4 regions of the Paenarthrobacter sp. NPDC091669 genome follow, and region 1 is predicted to be linked to each of the others. Evidence: riboswitches for the same ligand, from Rfam matches in the RefSeq annotation. Region 1 holds a riboswitch; each other region holds the start of a gene.

Region 1 (5,260 bases):
TTCCATCCGCCATGGACTGCCTTGCCGTTGCCGACGTACACAGCGATGTGTGCCTGTCCGGCCAGACCACCGTTGGCGTAGTAGGCGAGGTCGCCGGGCTGTGCTTCCGCTGCGCTGACTGTGCGGCCGAGGGAGAGGTAGCCAGCCGGCCAGTCGTGGAAGTTGATGCCAACTGCTGCCAGGGAGTTTGTCACCAGCATGGTGCAGTCCTGGGTGACGCCGAGCTGTGCGTAGGCGGCAGCGGCGATGGCAGCACCGAGGCCACTGGCGGCGGCCGGAGCCTTGGCCGCAGGAGCCGCGGCGTTGACGGCCAGCGTGGCGTTGCCGGCAGTTGCCGTGCTTTCTGCTGCCTTCTTGGTTTCTGCCTTCGCAGGAGCCTTCTTCTCTACGGGAGCAGGAGCCTGCACCGTGGTGACCACGGGGCGCTCGTAGGAGATGGCAACGGTGGAATCTGCAGCGATGGTGGCTTGGACTACCGACTGGACGTCAAGGGTGGACGTCGAGGTGGACTCACGGTCCACGGTGGTGTCGGCCGCGTTGGCAGCAACACTGCCGGTCAGGACCAGGCCTGAAGCTGCGGCAATAACAGCCGCCTGGCGACCTACGCCGCCGGCGTTTTCACTGACGGCCTTGGCGATCACGGCAAGCGAGCTGGTCTTGGGGGCCTCAGCGCGATGCCGTGCAACCTTGGATGCACTGGTCATGGTTTTCTCTTTTCGTATCCGCGTGTAGTTGGGGTACACGCGGCTCATTGGCGCGCCGGCACTTGGGGGAATGCCGGCGAACCCCGAACGGATTGTTTCTAGCGGAGGGTAAAGAAGGAGGACGTGCCCGTGGAGGCAGCCGAGTGCAGGAGCGTTCCCTGTCCCGGGTTCAAGGCGCTGATCATCATGCCGTTGCCAACGTAGATGCCTACGTGTGCTCCGCCGTTCTGCATGACCAGGTCACCGGGGGCAGGAGTGCTGGTGGGCTTCATGGCCGTCCAGGCGTTGACGCGCGGGATGCTGATGCCGGCCTGGGCGTAGACCCACTGGGTGAAGCCGGAGCAGTCCCATCCGTTGGGCGTGGTGCCGCCCCAAACGTACGGGTGTCCGATTCCGGTGTAGGCGATCGCGGCGAGGCCGGAAGCGGCGGCGCTGGAAGCAGCGTCCTTGGCTTCGGACGACTTCGCCGTCACAGCACCTGCGGTGGTCTGGTTGCCATTGGCCGCGGTCCGCTGGGTGGTCTGCGAAGCGCGCTGGACAACCTTGGGAGCTTCCTTGGTGGCCACTACAGGGCTTTCGAAGGAAACAGTGGCGGTGGGCTCTGCGGTGACTACCGCAGTGGTGACCATCTGCTGGGTGCTGGAGGCTTCCGACTTGGAAACGTCGGTGTCCGCTGCCTGGGCCGGAAGACCGACACTGAGGACGAGGCCTGAGGCTGCTGCCAGGACGACGGCCTGGCGGCCAACGGTACCGGCGTTGGATGAAACAGCCTTGGAAAGCGTGTTCAAGGGGTTCGTACGAACCGATTCGGCGCGGTGGCGCGCAGGGGTAGTGCGTGATGACACGTAGGTAGCCTCTCCCAATGCCTGCGAGGTGAGCTGTCGGATTCGGATGGGAGTCATCCGGCCACGCTGCTTCAAGGAAGCTTTGCGACTTAACCCCAAGGCCTTCTTGCGAAGACCAGAAGTGGTTCCCCCGCCCCTGCCAGACGATTTATGCGAACGGACCTCGAGTGGTGGCAGAGCTAGGCAATCCACTCAAGTGCACCGGCCCCCTAAAAAGCCGATGCGCTTTGTACGGTACAACAGTTGAACGCGAATGTCACATTCAGGTCACGGGGTGTGTCACGAATGCGAGAGACAACCATCAACTGGGCTTAGAGCCAGCCCATGGGGTCAACGACTTCACCGTTGACCTGTACTTCAAAGTGGAGGTGGCAGCCGGTGGAGGCGCCCGTGGTACCGCTCAGCGCCACAGTATCGCCGCGGCTGACCGTCTGGCCTACTTTGACGGTGAAGGACGACAGGTGGTTGTACGTGGTCTCGAGGCCGTTGCCGTGGTCTACCACCACGCGGTTGCCTCCGCCATACTCGTGCCATCCGGCAAAGGTGACCTTGCCGGTGGCCGCGGCGTGGACGGCGGTGCCGCACTGTGCCACGAAGTCCTGCCCACGGTGGAAGTCACCGGAACCACCCGTGAGGGGGCTGATGCGGTAGCCGAACGGGGAAGCCGTGGTCAGGGTATCCAGGGGACTGGCCATGGTACCTGTGGACGAGGCGCGCTGGATGCTGTCGGCGGACTGTGCGCTGAGCAACTGCTTCAGCTTGCCGTCGGGGTCGGCGGCGGTAGCTACCGCGGCACGGCTGAAGTCGATCTTGGCTGATGCAGCGGCGGAAACCTCGGGCTGGCTGCCACCGGTAACGGCCAGGGCCGACTCGGTCTGACCGGATTCCGAGGTGGCCATGACCGGGCTGGTGGCTGGCAGACCGACAGTCAGGGCAAGTCCGGTGGCGGCAAGCGCAACTCCGGCCTTTTGCCCGACGCCACTGGCTGCGGCGAAGTCGGCAACCTGGCGCAACGGGCTCTTACGGCGACGCACCTGGCGTTCGGTGTCGCGTGGCCGGATCTCCGATACGACGCGGGCTGGCCGCAGCTCAGCAGCGGGGCCGGACGCGCGGCGGCGACCCCTGACGTTCTGCGTTGTCAAACTCTGTTCCTCTCTAAAAAGCCTGCGAAGTTAGCTGTCGGATTCGAGTCAGAGAGTTCAAAGACCCGGCCCGCACGAAGCGCTCACGGCACACAGGTATCCCAGGAGGGACTTGCGACAATGGGCACTTCTGCTGCGGACTTCACCCCAAGGCTGCTTCTTTAGACAGCCGCTTGTGGTTCCCCCGCCTCTGCCAGTGGTGGATGGCACACCTGTTCCGCTGGCAGAGCTCGGCTCCGGAACAGGTAACGCTTTGGTATCAGCGCTAGTAGATAACTATAGGCGATTAAGGCCCGCAGTAATAAATTCGTTATCAACAGGAACAGGCATGGCGCGGCAGCCTCTTATCACTAATCCTGAAAAACCGCAGGTCACACGCGCGCCGGAAACCCAAAAGTGAGATATGACACCGCGTGAAGGGAGGGGGGTGTCAGCCGACGGAGACGAAGACGTGCGCCGCAACCTCGGGCGGAAGTTCCAGAGCACCCTCGATGCCGGGAACCCGGACCGAAATGTACTCACCTACACGCTCCAGCGAGACGGCGGCTCCGGGGCGGATACCGCCCTCATCCAACTGGGTGAGGAGTTCAGGCTCAACCTGAATGGGCTCCGCAAGGCGGGTGACCGCCACGCGGGAATTCGGTGCATAGCCGTCCATGGCCTGCAGGAGGTTGACGTCCAAGCGGGGGAACGGCTGGCTGGCAAGGCCACCGAGGGCTTCGAGGCCCGGGATGGGGTTGCCATACGGGGATTCGGTGGGGTGTTCCAGGAGTTCGTACAGCCGGCGCTCCACGCGCTCGCTCATCACGTGTTCCCAGCGACACGCTTCGTCGTGGACATAGGCCCAGTCCAGGCCAATGACATCAGCAAGGAGACGCTCGGCGAGGCGGTGCTTGCGCATGACCTCCGTGGCGCGCTTCCGACCCACCTCGGTCAGTTCCAGGTGACGGTCGTTTGAAACAATCACCAGGCCATCGCGCTCCATGCGTCCGATGGTCTGGGAAACAGTGGGTCCGGAGTGCCGCAGCCGCTCGGCGATGCGGGCCCTGAGAGCCACAATGTTCTCTTCTTCAAGCTCCAAAATGGTCCGAAGATACATCTCAGTGGTATCGATCAGATCCGTCATCCAGCTCAGCTCTCCTCGAACGCAGTTTCTTGCGTAATCTCCACCGTACCGCGTCCCTTGCCGGGTGGACGGTGTGCACCGCCGCCCCATGAACGCCAACCACCAGCCTAGCTTATTTGGAATTACTCTGGATAATTCCGGTCGCATATGGTTGGCCGGCGTTCCACGTGGCGGACTATGACGGCCACAGGTTCCTGCCTCCGCGCCGGGTCAGGCAGAATTGGGGTGTCGAAGGGGCAGTTGATGCCACCTGCCACGACCCATCTCTAGCCGATACCCATTGGAGCCACACGTGAGCGACAACAGCATCACCATTCCCGCCGATCTGCTGCCCAAGGACGGACGCTTCGGCGCAGGACCGTCCAAGGTCCGTCCGGAACAGATCGAGGCCCTGTCTGCCGCGTCGTCCACCATCCTCGGCACGTCCCACCGCCAGGCTCCGGTCAAGAACCTTGTGGGTTCGGTCCGGGAGGGCCTCAGCCAGTTCTTCCGTGCGCCCGAGGGATATGAAGTTGTCCTCGGCGTCGGCGGTTCCACGGCCTTCTGGGATGTCGCCGCATTCGGCCTGGTGGAGAAGAAAGCACAGCACCTCTCCTTCGGTGAGTTCGGTTCCAAGTTCGCTGCTGCCACCAACAAGGCGCCGTTCCTTGATCCTTCCTCGATCATCAAGGCCGAGCCTGGCACGCGCCCGGTGTCGCAGGCCGAAGCCGGCGTTGACGTCTACGCCTGGCCCCAGAACGAGACCTCCACTGGTGTAGCCGCTCCCGTAAAGCGGGTCCAGGGTGCCGACGAAGGTTCGTTGATCCTGGTGGACGCCACGTCTGCTGCCGGCGGGCTGGATGTCGACGTCGCCGAGTCCGACGTCTACTACTTCGCCCCACAGAAGAACTTCGCCTCCGACGGTGGTCTCTGGCTGGGCCTCTTCTCCCCCGCCGCCCTGGAGCGTGCGGCACGGATCAAGGCGTCCGGCCGCTGGATCCCGGACTTCCTGGACCTGCAGACGGCCATCGACAACTCCAAGCTGAACCAGACGTACAACACGCCTTCCCTGACCACGCTGGTCACCTTGGACGCCCAGGTGCAGTGGCTCAACAGCAACGGTGGCCTGGACTTCGCCAGCAAGCGCACGGCGGACTCGGCCCACCGCATCTACTCCTGGGCCGAGGCCTCGGAGTACGCGACGCCGTTCGTCACCAACGCCGAAGACCGCTCCAACGTCATCGCTACCATCGACTTCGACGACTCCATTGATGCCGCAGCCATCGCCAAGGTCCTGCGCACCAACGGCGTGGTGGACACCGAGCCGTACCGCAAGCTCGGCCGCAACCAGCTGCGTATCGCGACGTTTGTCGCCATCGAACCGGACGACGTTTCCGCCCTGCTTGCAAGCATCGACTACGTGGTGGGCGAACTGAAGAAGTAGCACCACAGGCTGTCAGTCGG
Region 2 (5,260 bases), on a different contig from region 1:
CCTCCGATGCCGATCAGGTAGCCAAGAGCATCCTGTCGCGACTGCCGGATGAAGCCACCGATGCCGCCGAGGTAGTTGATGAGCTTGCGGCGCTGGCTGAGCCGGGCCTCATGGCAATCCAGTCCGGACGGTTCTTTGGGTGGGTCATGGGCGGAACCCTGCCCGCGGCCATGGCCGCAGACTGGCTTGTTTCGGCGTGGGACCAGAACACCGGGCTTCGATTCGCCACACCGGCGGCAGCCGCGGTCGAGGAATCGGCCGCCGCCTGGCTGCTGGACCTTCTCCACCTTCCTGCAAGTGCCGACGTCGGATTCACCACCGGTGCCACCACCGCCAATTTCGTAGGGCTGGCGGCCGGGCGCCAATACTTGATGGACGAGGCAGGCTGGGACCTGGAGGCTCTTGGGCTGACCGGCGCCCCGCGCATCACCACCTTTGCAGGCCGGGAGCGCCACGCCGCAGTGGATTTGGCGTTGCGGTATCTCGGCTTGGGGGCGTGCGTCCCTGTAGACGCCGACGACGAAGGACGAATTTTCCCCGACGCGCTTGCCGAGGCCATGGATCAGCAGCCCGGACCGTCGCTGGTCTGCCTTCAAGCGGGCAACCTGCATTCCGGCGCCTTTGATCCCATGGAGGAAGCCATAGCCGTGGCCCACGATCGCGGAGCCTGGGTGCACGTGGATGGCGCTTTTGGTTTATGGGCCGCTGTCAGCCCGACGCTGCGGGCCCGCCTGGCCGGAGTGGAAGAAGCAGATTCCTGGGCCACGGATGCCCATAAGACCCTGAACGTTCCTTACGACTGTGGCTTGGCAATCGTCGCGAGGCCGGAAGCCTTGAGGCGTGCTTTCAGTGTTCACACGAGTTACCTCATTGCCACGGATGCCGGTCCGGGAGATCCTTTCGAGAAAGTGCCTGAGATGTCCCGCCGTGCCAGGGGCATCCCTGTGTGGGCGGCGCTGAGGCAACTGGGCCGTAACGGGGTGATCTCCATGGTGGAGCGGCTCGCTGCAAACGCCCGCGCGTTGGCCGAGGGGCTCGCCGCGATCCCGGGCGTCGAGGTGCTCAACGACGTCGTGTTCACGCAGGTATCGGTGAGCTTCGGCAGTGATGACCGCACACACCGTGTCACGCAACGGCTGATGGCCGAGGGCGCGGTGTGGATGTCCGGGTCCTCGTGGCGTGGCCGTGAAATCCTCAGGATCTCAGTGAGCAACTGGACCACGGATGCCGGAGATGTTGCGGCGTCCATTGCCGCCGTGAGGGGTGCGGTGGACGCCGAACCGGAGTCCTAGCCCACGACGTGGGCCGCGTGGAGGACGACGAACACTACGGCCGCGGACAACGCGGCCCAACCAGCCAAATGCAGAAGCGGTCCCAGACGCGCCGCCGCCGTTCCCGACGCCGGTGTCCGGCCGATCTCCCTGCGCACCTCCTTGTAAGGAACACGCCCGCTGCCAAGGTCGCGAGCCAAGCGCACCAGGCCGCGCAGGTCGGCAAGCGCGGTGCGTACGACGTCGACACTCGAGGTGGGATCGTCCGTCCAGTCGACGGGTACTTCATGAACGCGCAAACCACACCGTTCGGCGATCACCAGGAGTTCGGTGTCGAAGAACCAGCCATCGTCCTTGGCATAGGGAAGGATCCTGTGCGCGACGTCGGCGCGGACGGCCTTGAATCCGCACTGGGCATCGGAAAAGCGTGCCCCCAGAACCGCGTGCAGCAGGAAGTTGTAGCTTCGGGAGATGAATCCGCGCTGGGGACTGCGGGCCGCCTGTGAGCTCCGTGCCAGCCGCGTGCCGACCGCTAGATCCGAATGGCCCGAGAGCAGAGGTGCAATGAGGGGAGCGAGGGCCGACAAGTCCGTGGAAAGATCTGCTTCCATATAGGCGAGCACGGGTGACGGCGAGACCTGCCAGATATGGCGGAGTGCGTTTCCGCGACCCCTTTGCTGGAATCGAACCACCGTCAGTTCAGGCAGTTCGCGGGCCAAGCGCTCGGCGATCCTCAGGGTGTTGTCCGTGCTGCAGTTGTCCGCCACCGTGATCCGGAAGGTGTGCGGAAATGAATCTGCAAGGTGCCCGTAGAGCCTGCGCAGGTTCTGTTCCAGGCGGGCTTCCTCGTTGAACACGGGAAGGGTGACGTCCAGCACAGGAACGGCAGCGCGGGTGTCAATGGGGGAGCGTCGGGCTTGTGGCCCTGCTTGGGCGCCCTGCTGTGTGGTGCTTAACGCCGCGCCACCGAAGCGCGCCGAATGGAAGCGTCGTGGTGGAGCGCTGGCGGTTGGATCGGTGAGCGTCATGTTTCCAGAATGGGCCCGCCGATTAGGAGGGTTTTAGGTGGAAGCTGTGACCCCACTGTGAACCATGGACGGCACCTGTGAAACGCGAAAACCGCGCCGCTTCCCGCCATCCGCTCCAGTGTGTACTGGTGCGAACGGCGGGAACCGGCGCGGTGATCAAGCAGTCTGGCTTAGTACCAGTTATTTGCCAGGTGGAAGCCCAGGGCGGCCGACGGGGATCCGTAGCGTTCCTTGATGTAGTTCAGGCCCCACTTGATCTGGGTCTGGTAGTTGGTCTGCCAGTCAGCACCCGCAGTTGCCATTTTGGTAGCAGGCAGCGACTGGACAATGCCGTAAGCACCACTGGAAGCGTTGGTGGCAGTGGTCTTCCAGTTGGATTCCTTCTCCCACAGGGTGTTCAGCGCAGTCATTTCGCTGGCGCTCCAGCCGTAGTTGCCAAGGATGCTGGCAGCGTAGGCCTTGGCGGCGGCGGGGTCGTCCACGGCCTTGGGGGCGGCGGCAGCAGCTGCAGCTTCGGCAGCGGCGGCGGCGGCTTGCTTGGCTGCAGCATCAGCGGCGGCCTTCTCGGCAGCGGCTTGATCGGCTGCGGCCTTCTCGGCGGCAGCTTTTTCAGCAGCAGCCAGGTCGGCAGCGGCCTTCTCGGCGGCAGCTTTTTCAGCAGCGGCCTTGTCTACGGCAGCCCGGTCAGCAGCGCCCTTTGCGGCGGCTGCGTCCAAGGAAGCGGAGATTTCGGCTGTCTTGTTGGTGCTGACCTGGGCAGCTGCCTGGGTCTCTGCAACGCGGCTCGCCTCAGGGAGGTTCAGGGTGGCGTTGGCAGCAGTACCGAGCGATGCGACGCCCAGCGCAGCGGCCACGACGCCGGCAACAACCGACATGCGGTGGCCGGACTTACCCTGGCGGGCAGCGTTCTTGAGGACGGTTTGCGACTTGGTCAACGGTGCGTTGTGCTCATCGCGGTGACGCGCGGAAGGGCGCGTCTGATCATTGAATTCAGACATGTGTGATTACCTCTCAGCGCCTGCGGAGTTAGCTGTCGGGTTCGGATGAGGTCATCCGGCCGCGCATCACGCTGCGGCTTTACCCCAAGGGTCCGGCATAAATGCCTGGGCCCGGAGACTCTGGGTCCCCCGTCTCTGCCTCGGAGTAAGAACGGACTCCGGGAAGTGGCAGAGCTCGGCGCATCCCGGATGCGGGCCAGTTGGGGCGACCCACCCTTTCGACGGTACAGGAGGAATTCGCAGAAGTCACATTTAGGTAACAGAGATCACGACGTCGGTGAGTCGCCTTGCCCGTTTCGTTACATCTCTTCGGTACTGACGGTAGGGAGTCGCAGGGCGAACTCGGTGCGACCTGGACGTGACGTCACTTCCACGCTTCCGCCGTGCGCTTCCACGATGGATTCCACGATCGACAAGCCCAGTCCGGACGTGCCCTCAGACCCCGATCGCGCGGCATCGGCGCGGGCAAAGCGGGAGAAGATCCGGCCTTGGAAATCCTCTGGAATGCCGGGCCCGTTGTCCGTCACGGTCACTACTGCGCTGCCATCGGCCGAGAGCATGACGCCGGTGACAACAGTCGTACCGGCATCGGTGTGTTTGCGGGCATTGGAGAGCAGATTGGCCAACACTTGGTGCAGCTGCGTAGCGTCGCCGCGGACCGTGACGGGCTCATCAGGCAGTTGAAGTTGCCAAATGTGGTCAGGTGCCATGACTTTCTCATCGCTGACAGTTTCGATCACCAACTGGGTGAGGTCCACGTCCGTGACCTTGACCGGCTGGCCTTCATCCAGCCTGGCAAGCAGCAGCAGATCCTCCACCAAGGTGGTCATCCGTTCGGACTGGCTCTGGACGCGTGCCAGCGACTTTCGGCCGTCATCGGTGAAGTTCTCGGTCATCCTCAGCAGTTCGGTGTAACCGCGGATGGCCGTCAGCGGCGTTCGGAGTTCGTGCGACGCGTCCGCGACGAACTGGCGTACTTTGGTCTCGCTTTCCTGGCGCGCTTCCAAGGCATTGGAGACGTTGTTCAGCATCTGGTTGAGGGCATGGCCAACGCTGCCGACTTCCGTTCCGGGATGAGAGGCCGACGGCGGTACGCGCACCGCAAGTGCCACCTCACCGGCGTCGAGCGGAAGACGTGAAACCTTGGTGGCCACCTCGGAGAGTTGCTCCAACGGCCGCATGGTCCGCCGGATGATCACTGTTCCGGCGAGGCCGATGATGATCAGTCCGCCCAGCGATACCAGCACCATGGTCCAGACCAACGACGCCTCGGCGCTTTGCTTGTCCGCCAAGGGCAACCCCGTCACGATCACATCGCCATTGGTTTCGACGGCCACCAAACGGTAGTCGCCGTTGGAGAGCGAACGGTCCACAGGGCGGTTGTCCTTAGGGAGGGTCAGCAGCACCTGCTCGTCATCTGCGGAGAGCGAAACGCGCTTTCCCTGGGCGTTGATGAGCCCCGAACTGCGGACGGTGGAACCGTCGATCCTGGCGTTGAGCGTTCCCGCGGCCTGGCCCCGCGCCTCCAGGGGATCCGGCTTCCCCGAAGGTGAGGACGGAAAGCTCGACGGCGGCCTGCCGAAGTCATTCGCGCGGCTGGACGCCTGCTCCAGCTGCCTGTCGAGCTGCCGGTTGAACACCATGTCCATGGACGCATAGCTCACCACGCCCACTGCCCCGCAAATGGCGACCAACAGTGCCATGGCCACCAGGACCAGCCGGGTGCGCAAGTGCCAGGTGGAGGGATTGAGCCAGCTGCGGCCGGACTTCCTGGCCACTCCTGAAAGTGTGCTCAACGCCTAGTCCGCGGGTTTGATGACGTAGCCGGCGCCACGGATGGTGTGGATCATCGGCGGATGGTTGGCTTCGATTTTCTTGCGTAGGTAGGAAATGTACAGCTCCACGATGTTGGCTTGCCCGCCGAAGTCGTAATCCCACACCCGGTCCAGGATCTGGGCTTTGC
Region 3 (5,260 bases), on a different contig from region 1:
TCCGGAGTTTTGTTGCCGCGACAGCGCTTCACGGCCAGGCACCTTGATGAGTCCGCGCACCCCGGCTAGGCTGGCGGAGCCATCACATTAGTAAGTTTGCTTACGAAAGGGTTGATCGTGACCACTGGAGACCACAAGGACGAGCAAGGCTTCGGCGCAACCGGCGCCACAGGACCGTTTGATACTACGTCCGATGCCGACAGTATCCACGAGGATCCCGACATGCGGCAGGATGAGGACGACGATCCCGCAGCATCCGCCAACCCGGATCCCCTCGACGGAAACGTCACGGGCCTTGAACCCGGCGGTGGAGTGCCCCCGGGAGAAACCCCGCCGGCCGAGGGCAGCATGAGCAGCGACCAAGGACACGAGGAGTAAACAACTGCGGGCGCCGGACTACGGCAGCCTCAGGATCTCCCCAAGATCGTAATCCGCCGGCTCCTCCAACTGGGAGTATGTGCAGCTCTCCGGCGTGCGGTCCGGCCGCCAGCGCCTGAACTGCGTGGTGTGCCGGAACCGCTCGCCCTCCATGTAGTCGTAGGCCACCTCGATCACCAGCTCGGGACGCAGGGGCACGAACGAGAAATCCTTGCCCGCACTCCACCGGCTTTGGGCGCCGGGCATCCTGGAACCCCCGGCCCCCTCGCCCTGGCTGGCCCACTCGCCCCAAGGATGCTCGCCGAGTTCCACTTGGTACGGCTCAAGCTCAGCCACCAGGGCCTCGCGCTTGGCCATGGGGAATGAGGCCACCACCCCCACATGCTGGAGCCGACCGTCGTCGTGATAAAGACCCAACAGCATGGACCCCACAACCTTCGCGGTCTTATGCCAACGGAATCCGGCCACCACACAGTCCGCGGTGCGCTCATGCTTGGTCTTGAACATCACGCGCTTGTTGGGCAAGTACGTCCCGTCCAAGGGCTTGGACAGCACCCCGTCCAGGCCTGCGCCTTCCAATTGCACGAACCATTCCTGCGCGCGCTCAAGGTCCGTGACTGCAGGAGTGACGTAAACAGGCGGCTCAGCCTTGGCGAGCGCACGTTCCAGGACGGCGCGGCGTTCCGAGAAAGGCCTGCCCATGAGGTCGTCGTCGCCGAGGGCAAGGATGTCGAACGCGATCATGGACGCCGGGGTCTTCTCGGCGAGCATCCGGACCCGGCTGTCCGCGGGGTGGATCCGCTGCTGCAGCACCTCGAACTCCAGACGGTTGCCCTCGATCAGGACAATCTCGCCGTCGATCACGCATTTGTCCGGAAGGTTCTGCCGCAGCGCTTCCACCAGTTCGGGGAAGTAGCGGGTCATGGGTTTCTCGTTGCGGCTGCCCAGGATGACTTCGTCGCCATCTTTGAAGACGATGGTCCTGAAGCCATCCCATTTGGGCTCGTAGTGCCCTACATCGGGAATGGCGGGGACGGATTTGGCGAGCATGGGCGAGACGGGTGGCATCACAGGCAGGTCCATAGACAATGTCTACCTGCCGGTTCGCGCCGAAGCTAGTCTTAGGCGATGGATATCTTGGCCGTGTTGGCTGCCGTACTTGGAGTTCCCGCCCTCCTGGCCGCGGCGTGGTACTGGGTGGCCCGGCAGAATCGCCGGGGTGTCCGGCGCGCAGCAGCCGGCGGGATGTTGGGAGTTGCGGACGAGATTTTCCGCCCGGAAACCCATCACGTCCACCAGATCCAGAAAATCCAGCACGAACTCCCGGCGCCAGCACCGGCCCCGAAGCCTAAACGCTAGAACCCTCTCATCTGGGGAGGCCTACCGTCCGTTACATTAATGTGACTTTACTTTCCGGCTCATGTACCGTCGTAGGGCGACCCGTATCTCCGCTGGGCCGCTTCCGGAATGACGCCGAGCTCTGCCGCATTCCGGGATCCGCCAGACCCGCGGCAGAGGCGGGGGACCCACAAGTTCCCGGACTTTCCCAAGTCCTTGGGGTGAAGCCGCTACGGCGGCCGGACGGCCTCGTCCGAACCCGACAGCTAACCTCGAAGGCGTTGAGAGGCAACCACCATGTCCCCAACCATGGATCAGCCGCGCCGCGCCGAGACTGAACGCGAGCGCACCAAACCAACCGGACGCCGTCGGGCCCAACCCAGCGGACCCCCCATCAGCGTGCAGGCAGACACTGCTGCCGCACTCGGGACCACAAGCACGACGTCGGAGCCCGCCACCGCGGCCCTCCCCACCGTCGCGCCGCCCACCACACGTGCGGCCGCGCGCGCAGCCGAGCGGGAACGGGCCGCCCAAGCTGTGATCGCGCCCGCTCCATCCGCGGTCGGAGAACCTGCCGACGCTGCCGAGCCGGCAACCGCGGCCATTCCCGTCGTGGAGGCCGCCCAGGCAGCAGCTCCGCCCTCCACCACGCCGGGGCCTCCTACCTCGGCTATTCCGATCGTTCAGGCCAAGTCTGCCCCCACAGCGGTTTCGCCTGCAGCCGCTTCCCCGGCACCCGTTTCACCGCGGGGCACATCCCCGGCGCGGGTTGCTGCGGCCGCCACGGCGTCGGCTTCACTGGCAAGCCGCAAGGACGTTCCAAAGGAGTCGGCCGCTCCCGCTCCCTCCAGGCCGGGCAGGGGCGGATCGTCCCTTGGCCGGGAACCCCAGGCGGTCCTGCGTAAAGCTGCGTCGGTCAAGCACATGAGCCAGCGCATGGCCGTGGTGGCTGGTGCCCTGGGTCTGGTCCTGACAGCCGGCACCTTGGGGCAGGCCCTCGAGCTGCCGTTCTTCGGCCAGGAGACCCCCTCCCAGGAAGCCAGCGGCGCCGACCGGAATTCAGGCTCCGCGGCTCCCGCACCCAGTGCCTCGTACTCGAGGGCCTCATCGCCCTCCGCGTCAGCTGCTGCGACGTCGGCAGCCGGCCAACCGGCCACGGTTCCGGAGTCACCCGCGCCTGTGTCGCCGTCGTCCGTTCCCACCCCGAAAGTTTCCTTGGCTGACCCCGTCTGGGTCCCGTCGGCAGTACCCTCAACCATCGCCGCGGTCCCGTCCACCGCCAGCCCGGCCCCCACCCAGCCGGCGCCGGCACCCAGTGAGGTGCCGTCGGACACGATCACCACGCCTCCCACGACACCGACGCCCACAACGACGCCGACGGTCACGCCCACTCCGACACCTACCCCCACCCCGACGGGGACTCCCACGCAGACCACCAAACCAAAGCCCACGGGCAAGCCCAGCGCGGCCGCCGCACCGCAGCCCACCGGGACGGCACTTGAAGAGATTCTCAACGCGGCAAAGGACGCCCTCAAATGAGCACGCGCTTGCCGCGCACCACCACGCACGTGGGATGGCACAGCCGATACTGCAGCAGCAGCCGGACGGCCACGTTCCGGCGCCGATGGGGCCGTTGGAGCTGCCAGCGGCTGAGGCGTTCCTAAGGCAAGACCCTGCGCATGAGGCAGGCACCCACCGGGTGTCTGCCTCATTTGTTCCTTAACAACCTTAGATCCGTGGCCGGCCGGCCCAACGGCGGGCTTTCAAGGCAGCGTGCAGTTCAAGGCGGATCGCTCCACTGAGGGGGTCGGCACCGATGAGCTGGCGGATCCGGCCGAGTCGGTTGTAGATGCTGCTCCTGTGGAGGTGGAGTTTGGCCGCGACGTCCTGCACTGAACCATCACTGTCATAGAGGAGTTCCAGGACGGGCAGGAGTTCGCCGTTCTTGTCCTGGTCCTCCAGCGTTCGGAAGTGCACGGAACCGGTGTCGTCCCAGCCTCCGGGTGCCAGCAAACGGTCGAAGAGCTGATAGACGCCCACGGCCCGGCTGTCCACGAGCTCGCCGAGGGGTCGATCGACGGCAGCAGCCTGCGCCGCAACCTTGGACTGCCGGTATGCTCCCCCGAGCTGCCGGATCACCTGGAATGGTTCGCTGATGCCCAGGATCACCCGGTCCACCGCCCTGCCGGAGCGCTTGGCGAGTTCCAGTTGATAGTGGACCAGCACCTGGGCGTGGTCCGCCCGGCCACCGGACTCGCGGAACAGCACCACCGAATGCGTCTCCGTTCCCGCGCTGAACAACGCAGCGTTGACCCCGATAGTGGACTGCAGCGCGGCTGAACGGTGCGTCAGGGTCGCGGCAAGGGGATCGACGTCGGACCTCGCGCCGTCCGCGTCCAGGATGGTCACCAGTTGCCACGGACCGCGGCCTTGGATTTCCTTCCACCCGGCCACGGCCGCCACGGCATTCGATTCGCCGCTGCAAGCAGAGAGGAACTCCTGCTCACGCCGGCGCCGGAATTCCGATTCCGCGGTGTTGGAATCAAGGAGCAATCCCGCCAACAGGTCCAACTCGTCGCGCACGCCGGGCAACTCGGCGAGTATCGCCGTCGCACTTTGCTCTTCAACGTCCAGCTGGACCCACAAGTAGCCCACGCGGAAGCCGCGCACCAGGAGCGGCACGCAGACCCTGCCCAACATTCCGAGTTCCTCATTGGCGGGAACGACGACGGGACGCACCGCCGTGGCGATGCCGTGGGACAGTTGCCACGCGCTGACATCGCCGGGGACACGCTTGCTGAGGAGGAAGTTCACGCGGACGCGGTCGGCGTGCGACTGGTTGGAGCTGTAGGCGAGGAGGACGCCGTCGAGGTCTTCCAGGGAGAGGCCGCGGCCCAGTTTCAACGCCACGCGTTCAACGATCTGTTCCACGTCCTGCTGCATCAGGAAAGCGTACCAACAGCAGGCGACACCTGACGCTCCATGGCTCGACAAATGTCGAGCTGCAGAGATGAAGATCCTTGAATTTCCGGGCCTTCTCGGACTGTACGCGGCAAAGCCCATGTCGCCTGCCTCACAGCCGGATTTATTCTGGAATCACAGCCCGCAACACATTTTTCGGCCGAAGAGGCCGCTAACGATGGAGCCCACAGATGATCATCGGCGTCCCCAAAGAAATCAAGAACAACGAATTCCGCGTAGCCATCACGGCCGCAGGTGTCCACGAATTCCGCACCCACGGACACACCGTTCTGGTTGAGCGCGGCGCGGGCCTCGGCTCGGGCATCACCGACGAGGAATACTCGATCGCCGGCGCCGAAATCGTCAACGACGCTGACGACGTCTGGGGCCGTGCAGACATGGTCATGAAGGTCAAGGAACCCATCGCGGCCGAGTACCACCGCTTCCGCAAGGGCCTCATCCTCTTCACCTACCTGCACCTCGCCGCAGAGCCCGAGCTCACCGCAGAGCTCATCAACTCCGGCGTCACGGCCATCGCCTACGAAACCGTGCAGGAAGGCCGCACCCTTCCGCTGCTCGCCCC
Region 4 (5,260 bases), on a different contig from region 1:
GACAGATCCCAAAAGGCGTCCAACGAAGCCGCCGCGGCCCCGGCTGCCAAAAACAAGGAGCGCGGCGTCTGCCGAGAGGTCCAGGAGAACACCGGCGGCGTCGCCGTTCTCGACGGAAGCGTCAACGTCGATGGCATACCCGGAGATCTTGTCCATAGCCTGTTTCACGATCGCGTCCGCGCCCTCGCGGATCACCGAATCATCCACAGTTGCGTAGCCGCCATCCAGCCCTGATGCGGCAAAAATGGGTACGGAGTAGGCCGTCACGATGTGCAAAGGCAGCTGACGGCGTTCGGCTTCACGTGCCGCCCACACCAACGCACACTGCCCGTGCTCTGAACCGTCGACTCCAACGACAATGCCACCTGGCGCCACTGCCTGGTCCTGGCCGTCCTGTGGCTCTTCATTGTGCCTGCTGTGCTGGTCCATGGGGCCCGCCTCTCCACCTGCTGCTTGATGTTCCGGCCATTCTGCCAGAGGTTCTCCGGCTCGGATTCCCTATTGGCGCCATTGTCAATGGCCCGGGCAGAAGGAACCTGGAAATTCCTTCTCCCAATGCCCACTATTCTCGGTCGGCAACGCCGAATCAAGGTGACTTTGGGCTATGTGTATAACGGTCCGGGCTCGGTTGCAGGGGCCGCATTTTGCGCTGGGGATGAACAAGGCGAACACGCGGACTCAGGAGGCTATCCATGGCAGAAAAAGTTCGGTAGTGTTCGAGTCACCGAATGGCCGGCAACCGTGTTCCACAGCACACTCCGGCCATTTATTGCGGCCGCTTGGGGAACTCGGACGCGACCCCATGCGATGCCTAACGGCACACACGTCAAGGAGGAACCAAGCAGTGTCACTCACGCCTGATTCCGCCACGGAACGCACCACCACCGTGGTCATCGGAGCCGGCCTGTCCGGCTTGGCAGTTGCCAGTGAGCTCAGCCGCTACGGCGTGAACTCCATAGTGGTGGACGGGTTCGGGACGTTGTCCGCAACCGGCCCGTCAGTCCACACTGGCATGCTCCAACGCTGCGATGCAGCCGATCCCTCGGCCATGCAGGAGCGTAACGAGATCCTCCGCCACCTGCGGAACTACGCCGCAAGCCATCACCTGGATGTCCGCAGCACCACACGGGCGGTCCGCCTCGACTTTCTTGGCTCCGACCCTTCCCAGCAGATCGGCTATGGACTGGCCGCCAGCATGACCACTGCCGGGCTCAGGACAGGGCTTCACGCCTCCGGACCCCTCGAGTCCACCCGCCGCCAGTGGGCCGTGCACACTGCCAACGGTGTTCTTCTGGCCGACCATATTGTGGTCACGCGCTGTGCGCAGAGCCAATTGCGCCGAATGCTGGCGGAACTCGGTATAGCGATCGGCCAGAACCTGGTGGCCGCAATGCGGGCCGTCGGGATGCACCTTGTAGGAGTCGGCGAGCTCATTACGCCCACACCCAAGGAAGTACTTCGGCAGGCAAAGGCTGTGGGCCAGGCGATATCGTCCAAGGTGGCCCTCCCGGCAGGGCCGGGCATCGCCACCGCGTAGCAGATCAAACGCCCTCCACGACACCCTGCAAAGGCCCGCCTGCCCGCCTGACTGACCTTCGGCGTCGTGCCTGGCCGTGAACTATTCCGCACAAAACTTAACGCCAAAGGCCGGTGTCCTCGAAGAAGAACTCTTCGAAGACACCGGCCTTTGAACTGAAGCGTGAGGCTTATGCGCCAGCGCGTACGTAGGTCAGGGGACCCGTTGCGGTCAACCAGCTGATCGGGTGGATGCCCGTCTGGTTGCCATTGATGCCACCGCTGATGGCCTGGCCGTTGCCGATGTAGATGGCGACGTGGCCGGACTGGACGATCATGTCACCGGGCTGGGGTGAGCTGACAACCTTGCCGTAGTTCATGAACTGCATGGGACCGAGGTCGCCAACGGGGATGCCTGCGGAGCCGAGTGCGCGCTCCACCATGGCGGTGCAGTCCTGCATGATGCCGATCTGGGCGTAAGCCGAGGCAACCATGGCGGCATTGACGCCACCAACGGCCGGAGCAGCAGCGGCCGCAGGAGCAGGAGCAGCAGCGGCCGGAGCGGCAGCAGCAGCCTTGGCAACAGGAGCCTTTGCGGCGGCAGTGGTGACTGCTGCCTTCTTGGCGACGGGAGCCGGAGCAACCGGTGCAGGCTTCTCGATAACCGGCGCTGCAACAGAAGCAACAGCAGGGCGCTCGAAGTTGACGGTAGCCGTAGCCAGGGCGGTGACAACCTGGGTGGGTGCGTCGGCTGAAACGGTCTCAGCGACCGTTGCCGGGCTGGAATCCCGCTGAACCGGAGCTTCAGCAGCGTGAGCTGCAATGGAGCCGGTCAACACAAGGCCCGAGGCTGCTGCGATAACAGCCGCCTGGCGGCCAGCGCCGGAAGCGTTGCTGGCAACTGCCTTGGAGATGGAGATGAACGGATTAGGACGTACGCTGTCCGCCTTACGACGGCCGCGAAGAATGCGTGAAGACATGAAAGAGCCTCTCCCGATGCCTGCGAGGTTAGCTGTCGGATTCGGATGGGAGTCACCCGGCCACTATCTCCCGCTGTTCAGCGGAAGCATCGTGACTTCACCCCAAGGCACGCTCGAAAGCGGCCTAAAATGGGTTCCCCGTCTCTGCCGTAAGGTTTGTCTGCGAACGGATTCCGGACTGCGGCAGAGCTAGGCAATCAGGCCGGAAGTGCCCGCTACGTGGAACAGGCACAGGTACCACCGTACGCGATGATCACGCGGAAGTCACATTTAAGTAACGAGAAGTACGCTTCTGGCGTGTCGCAGTAACCGTTTCGAGATCTTCGCGGCTACGTAGAAAACCCTGTTATTCCGCGGGAGAATCGCCATCAGAGTCGTTTGAAGCAGCGAGTTTTCTGCGGGCTGTAACAGCCAGAAAAATAACGAGACCAACAGCAACAACCGCCAGGCCTACGATGCTCCACGGGAAGGGCTGGGAGGCGTCGGCCGCGGGTTCGCTGTTACCGGTTCCCTGCGCCGCGTTGCCCGGGGCCGCGGTTCCGGCCGTCGGTACCGCTGCCGACGGTGCTGAAGACGACGGTGCTGAAGCGGAAGGAGAGGCTGCCGCCGAACCGCTGGTCGTCGTCGTGCTTCCTGCGGTGGCCGTGAAGGTAAAGGTGCCCTCGATGGGGTGCGAATCGCTGCTGACGACGCGCCAGACCACCGTGTATTCGCCGGCCGGAGCGCCTTCGCGCAGCTTCTGGACCGCCTGGTTGTCGATGATCTCCACCGGGCCATCCGCCCAGTTTTCGCCGCCCGCCGTAACCGTCACGCCCGAGAATTGCGCGAGCGGCCGGTTGTTGAATGTGATGGAAACCGACGCCGGAACGTCCGTGACGCTGGTGCCATTGGCCGGCGTCGTGGATTCAGCGACGTCATGGGCGGACGCGGGTGCCGCAGAAAACAGCAGGGCGGACGCGAAGGCAAGAGCAGCGACGACGGCGGCCAGAAGCGGGCGGATGGTACGCATGGGGCGGTTTCTCCTAGTGTTGGCTTCCTTACAGACTAGGCGAATCGTCCGGAGCGCCCGTACCGGACCGCATAGGATTTGAGGGCACACTCCCACCGATCCCCGGAGTCCTTCATGCTTAAGCAAGGTTCTGCAGTAGACCGCTACTTCAAAATTACTGAACGTGGATCCACGTACTCGCGGGAAATTCGTGGCGGCTTCGCAACGTTCTTCGCCATGAGCTACATCGTGGTGTTGAACCCGCTGATCCTCTCCGGGGCGGATTCCAGTGGGGCATCCCTCGGCTTTACGGCCGTCGCAGCCACGACGGCCTTCGTGGCGGGCATCCTGACCATCCTCATGGGTGCGTGGGCCAAGCACCCGTTCGCCGTCGCAACCGGTCTGGGCGTCAACGCCTTCGTTGCCGTCACGGTCGCCTCGCACCCGGAGCTCACCTGGCCGGACATGATGGGCCTTGTGGTCCTCTCCGGCATCACCATGCTCATCCTGGTGCTGACCGGTTTCCGTACCGCCGTGTTCAAGGCCGTGCCGGAAGCGCTCAAAACGGCGATCGTGGTGGGTATCGGACTCTTCATTGCGCTGATCGGGCTGGTCAATGCGGGATTTGTGCGCCGAATTCCCGACGCCGCCGGCACCACGGTTCCCCTGGGCCTGGGCGTGGATGGCAAGCTCATGGGCTGGCCCACCCTGGTGTTCGCAGTGGGCCTCATCCTCACCATCGCCCTGGTGGTCCGAAAGGTCCGCGGCGCCATCCTCATCGGGATCGTGGTCTCCACGGCACTGGCCGCCATCCTCGAATTCACCCTCCACATCGGCCCCAGCTTCGACGGCAAGAACGTCAACCCGCGCGGCTGGTCCCTCGTGGCTCCCACCCTCTCGGAGTGGGGCGCTCCGGACCTGTCCCTCATCGGCAAGGCCAACCCATTCGGCGCCTTTGAGCACCTTGGGTTCATCGCAGCGGCCCTGCTGGCATTCGTGATCCTGCTGAGCATCTTCTTCGATGCCATGGGCACCATGGTGGGCCTGGCCAACGAGGCCGGAACCGTGGACAAGGACGGCAACATCCCCAACGTGGACCGTGTCCTGCAGGTGGATGCCCTCGGCGCGATCGTAGGCGGCGGCGCGTCCGTTTCGTCCAACCAGATCTTTGTCGAGTCCGGCGCCGGCATCGGCGAAGGTGCCCGCACCGGCCTCGCCTCGATCGTCACCGGCGTGCTGTTCCTGGTGGCGATGTTCTTCACCCCCCTCATCAACCTTGTCCCCTTCGAAGCCGTGGCCCCGGCATTGGTGGTTGTGGGCTTCATGATGGTCTCCCAGGTGGGCAAGATCGATTGGCAGGACTGGGGTGTCGGCATCCCGGCGTTCCTGACCATCTCCCTCATGCCGTTCACGTACTCGATCGCCAACGGCCTCGGCGCCGGCTTCATCTCCTACGTACTGATCCGCACCTTCCAGGGCCGCGCCCGCGAAGTCCACCCGCTCATGTGGGCTGTGGCCGCTGCGTTCCTGCTGTTCTTCGGCATTGGAACCGTGGAGGAACTGCTGGGCGTCAAGTAGGTCGCGGGGTTGCCTTCGGCGGTGAAGTCCGGGGTTTCAGACACTCGCCACGCTGGATCGCTGGTTTTCGTGTGCTCATTCGGGTGTGCTTGAAGCATGGAAACCAGCACCACCCTCGCCGTAGACGTCAGCCCCAGCCCTTGGACGGGCCGCTTTGACGGAGACGGCGCTGAACACCGCCGCTGGTGGCAGGCGGTAG

Evidence for each region. A riboswitch is a leader RNA that binds a small molecule or an ion and turns the genes downstream of it on or off. The one in region 1 is predicted to bind cyclic di-AMP.
Region 2: it holds a riboswitch for cyclic di-AMP, as region 1 does, so the genes downstream of both, ACIQLI_RS21305 (hypothetical protein) here and ACIQLI_RS16040 (C40 family peptidase) in region 1, are expected to answer to the same signal.
Region 3: it holds a riboswitch for cyclic di-AMP, as region 1 does, so the genes downstream of both, ACIQLI_RS18890 (hypothetical protein) here and ACIQLI_RS16040 (C40 family peptidase) in region 1, are expected to answer to the same signal.
Region 4: it holds a riboswitch for cyclic di-AMP, as region 1 does, so the genes downstream of both, ACIQLI_RS01650 (NlpC/P60 family protein) here and ACIQLI_RS16040 (C40 family peptidase) in region 1, are expected to answer to the same signal.

Annotation. Positions count from the first base shown of each region.
Region 1 is NZ_JBIVTK010000009.1:117,061-122,320, forward strand. It holds gene ACIQLI_RS16035 (NlpC/P60 family protein) at 1-704, opposite strand, end outside; gene ACIQLI_RS16040 (C40 family peptidase) at 803-1,549, opposite strand; cyclic di-AMP (ydaO/yuaA leader) riboswitch at 1,554-1,735, opposite strand; gene ACIQLI_RS16045 (M23 family metallopeptidase) at 1,861-2,691, opposite strand; cyclic di-AMP (ydaO/yuaA leader) riboswitch at 2,696-2,937, opposite strand; gene ACIQLI_RS16050 (metal-dependent transcriptional regulator) at 3,122-3,817, opposite strand; gene serC (phosphoserine transaminase) at 4,110-5,240, shown strand.
Region 2 is NZ_JBIVTK010000016.1:97,886-103,145, reverse strand. It holds gene ACIQLI_RS21315 (pyridoxal phosphate-dependent decarboxylase family protein) at 1-1,292, shown strand, start outside; gene ACIQLI_RS21310 (dolichyl-phosphate beta-glucosyltransferase) at 1,289-2,299, opposite strand; gene ACIQLI_RS21305 (hypothetical protein) at 2,470-3,297, opposite strand; cyclic di-AMP (ydaO/yuaA leader) riboswitch at 3,301-3,488, opposite strand; gene ACIQLI_RS21300 (sensor histidine kinase) at 3,597-5,093, opposite strand; gene ACIQLI_RS21295 (response regulator transcription factor) at 5,097-5,260, opposite strand, start outside.
Region 3 is NZ_JBIVTK010000012.1:93,681-98,940, reverse strand. It holds gene ACIQLI_RS18910 (alpha/beta fold hydrolase) at 1-47, shown strand, start outside; gene ACIQLI_RS18905 (DUF6480 family protein) at 118-378, shown strand; gene ACIQLI_RS18900 (ATP-dependent DNA ligase) at 397-1,461, opposite strand; gene ACIQLI_RS18895 (hypothetical protein) at 1,507-1,737, shown strand; cyclic di-AMP (ydaO/yuaA leader) riboswitch at 1,867-2,011, shown strand; gene ACIQLI_RS18890 (hypothetical protein) at 2,014-3,255, shown strand; gene ACIQLI_RS18885 (PucR family transcriptional regulator) at 3,445-4,662, opposite strand; gene ald (alanine dehydrogenase) at 4,869-5,260, shown strand, end outside.
Region 4 is NZ_JBIVTK010000001.1:353,753-359,012, forward strand. It holds gene ACIQLI_RS01640 (universal stress protein) at 1-429, opposite strand, end outside; gene ACIQLI_RS01645 (FAD-dependent monooxygenase) at 845-1,537, shown strand; gene ACIQLI_RS01650 (NlpC/P60 family protein) at 1,707-2,495, opposite strand; cyclic di-AMP (ydaO/yuaA leader) riboswitch at 2,499-2,691, opposite strand; gene ACIQLI_RS01655 (copper resistance protein CopC) at 2,842-3,504, opposite strand; gene ACIQLI_RS01660 (NCS2 family permease) at 3,619-5,061, shown strand; gene hutG (formimidoylglutamase) at 5,158-5,260, shown strand, end outside.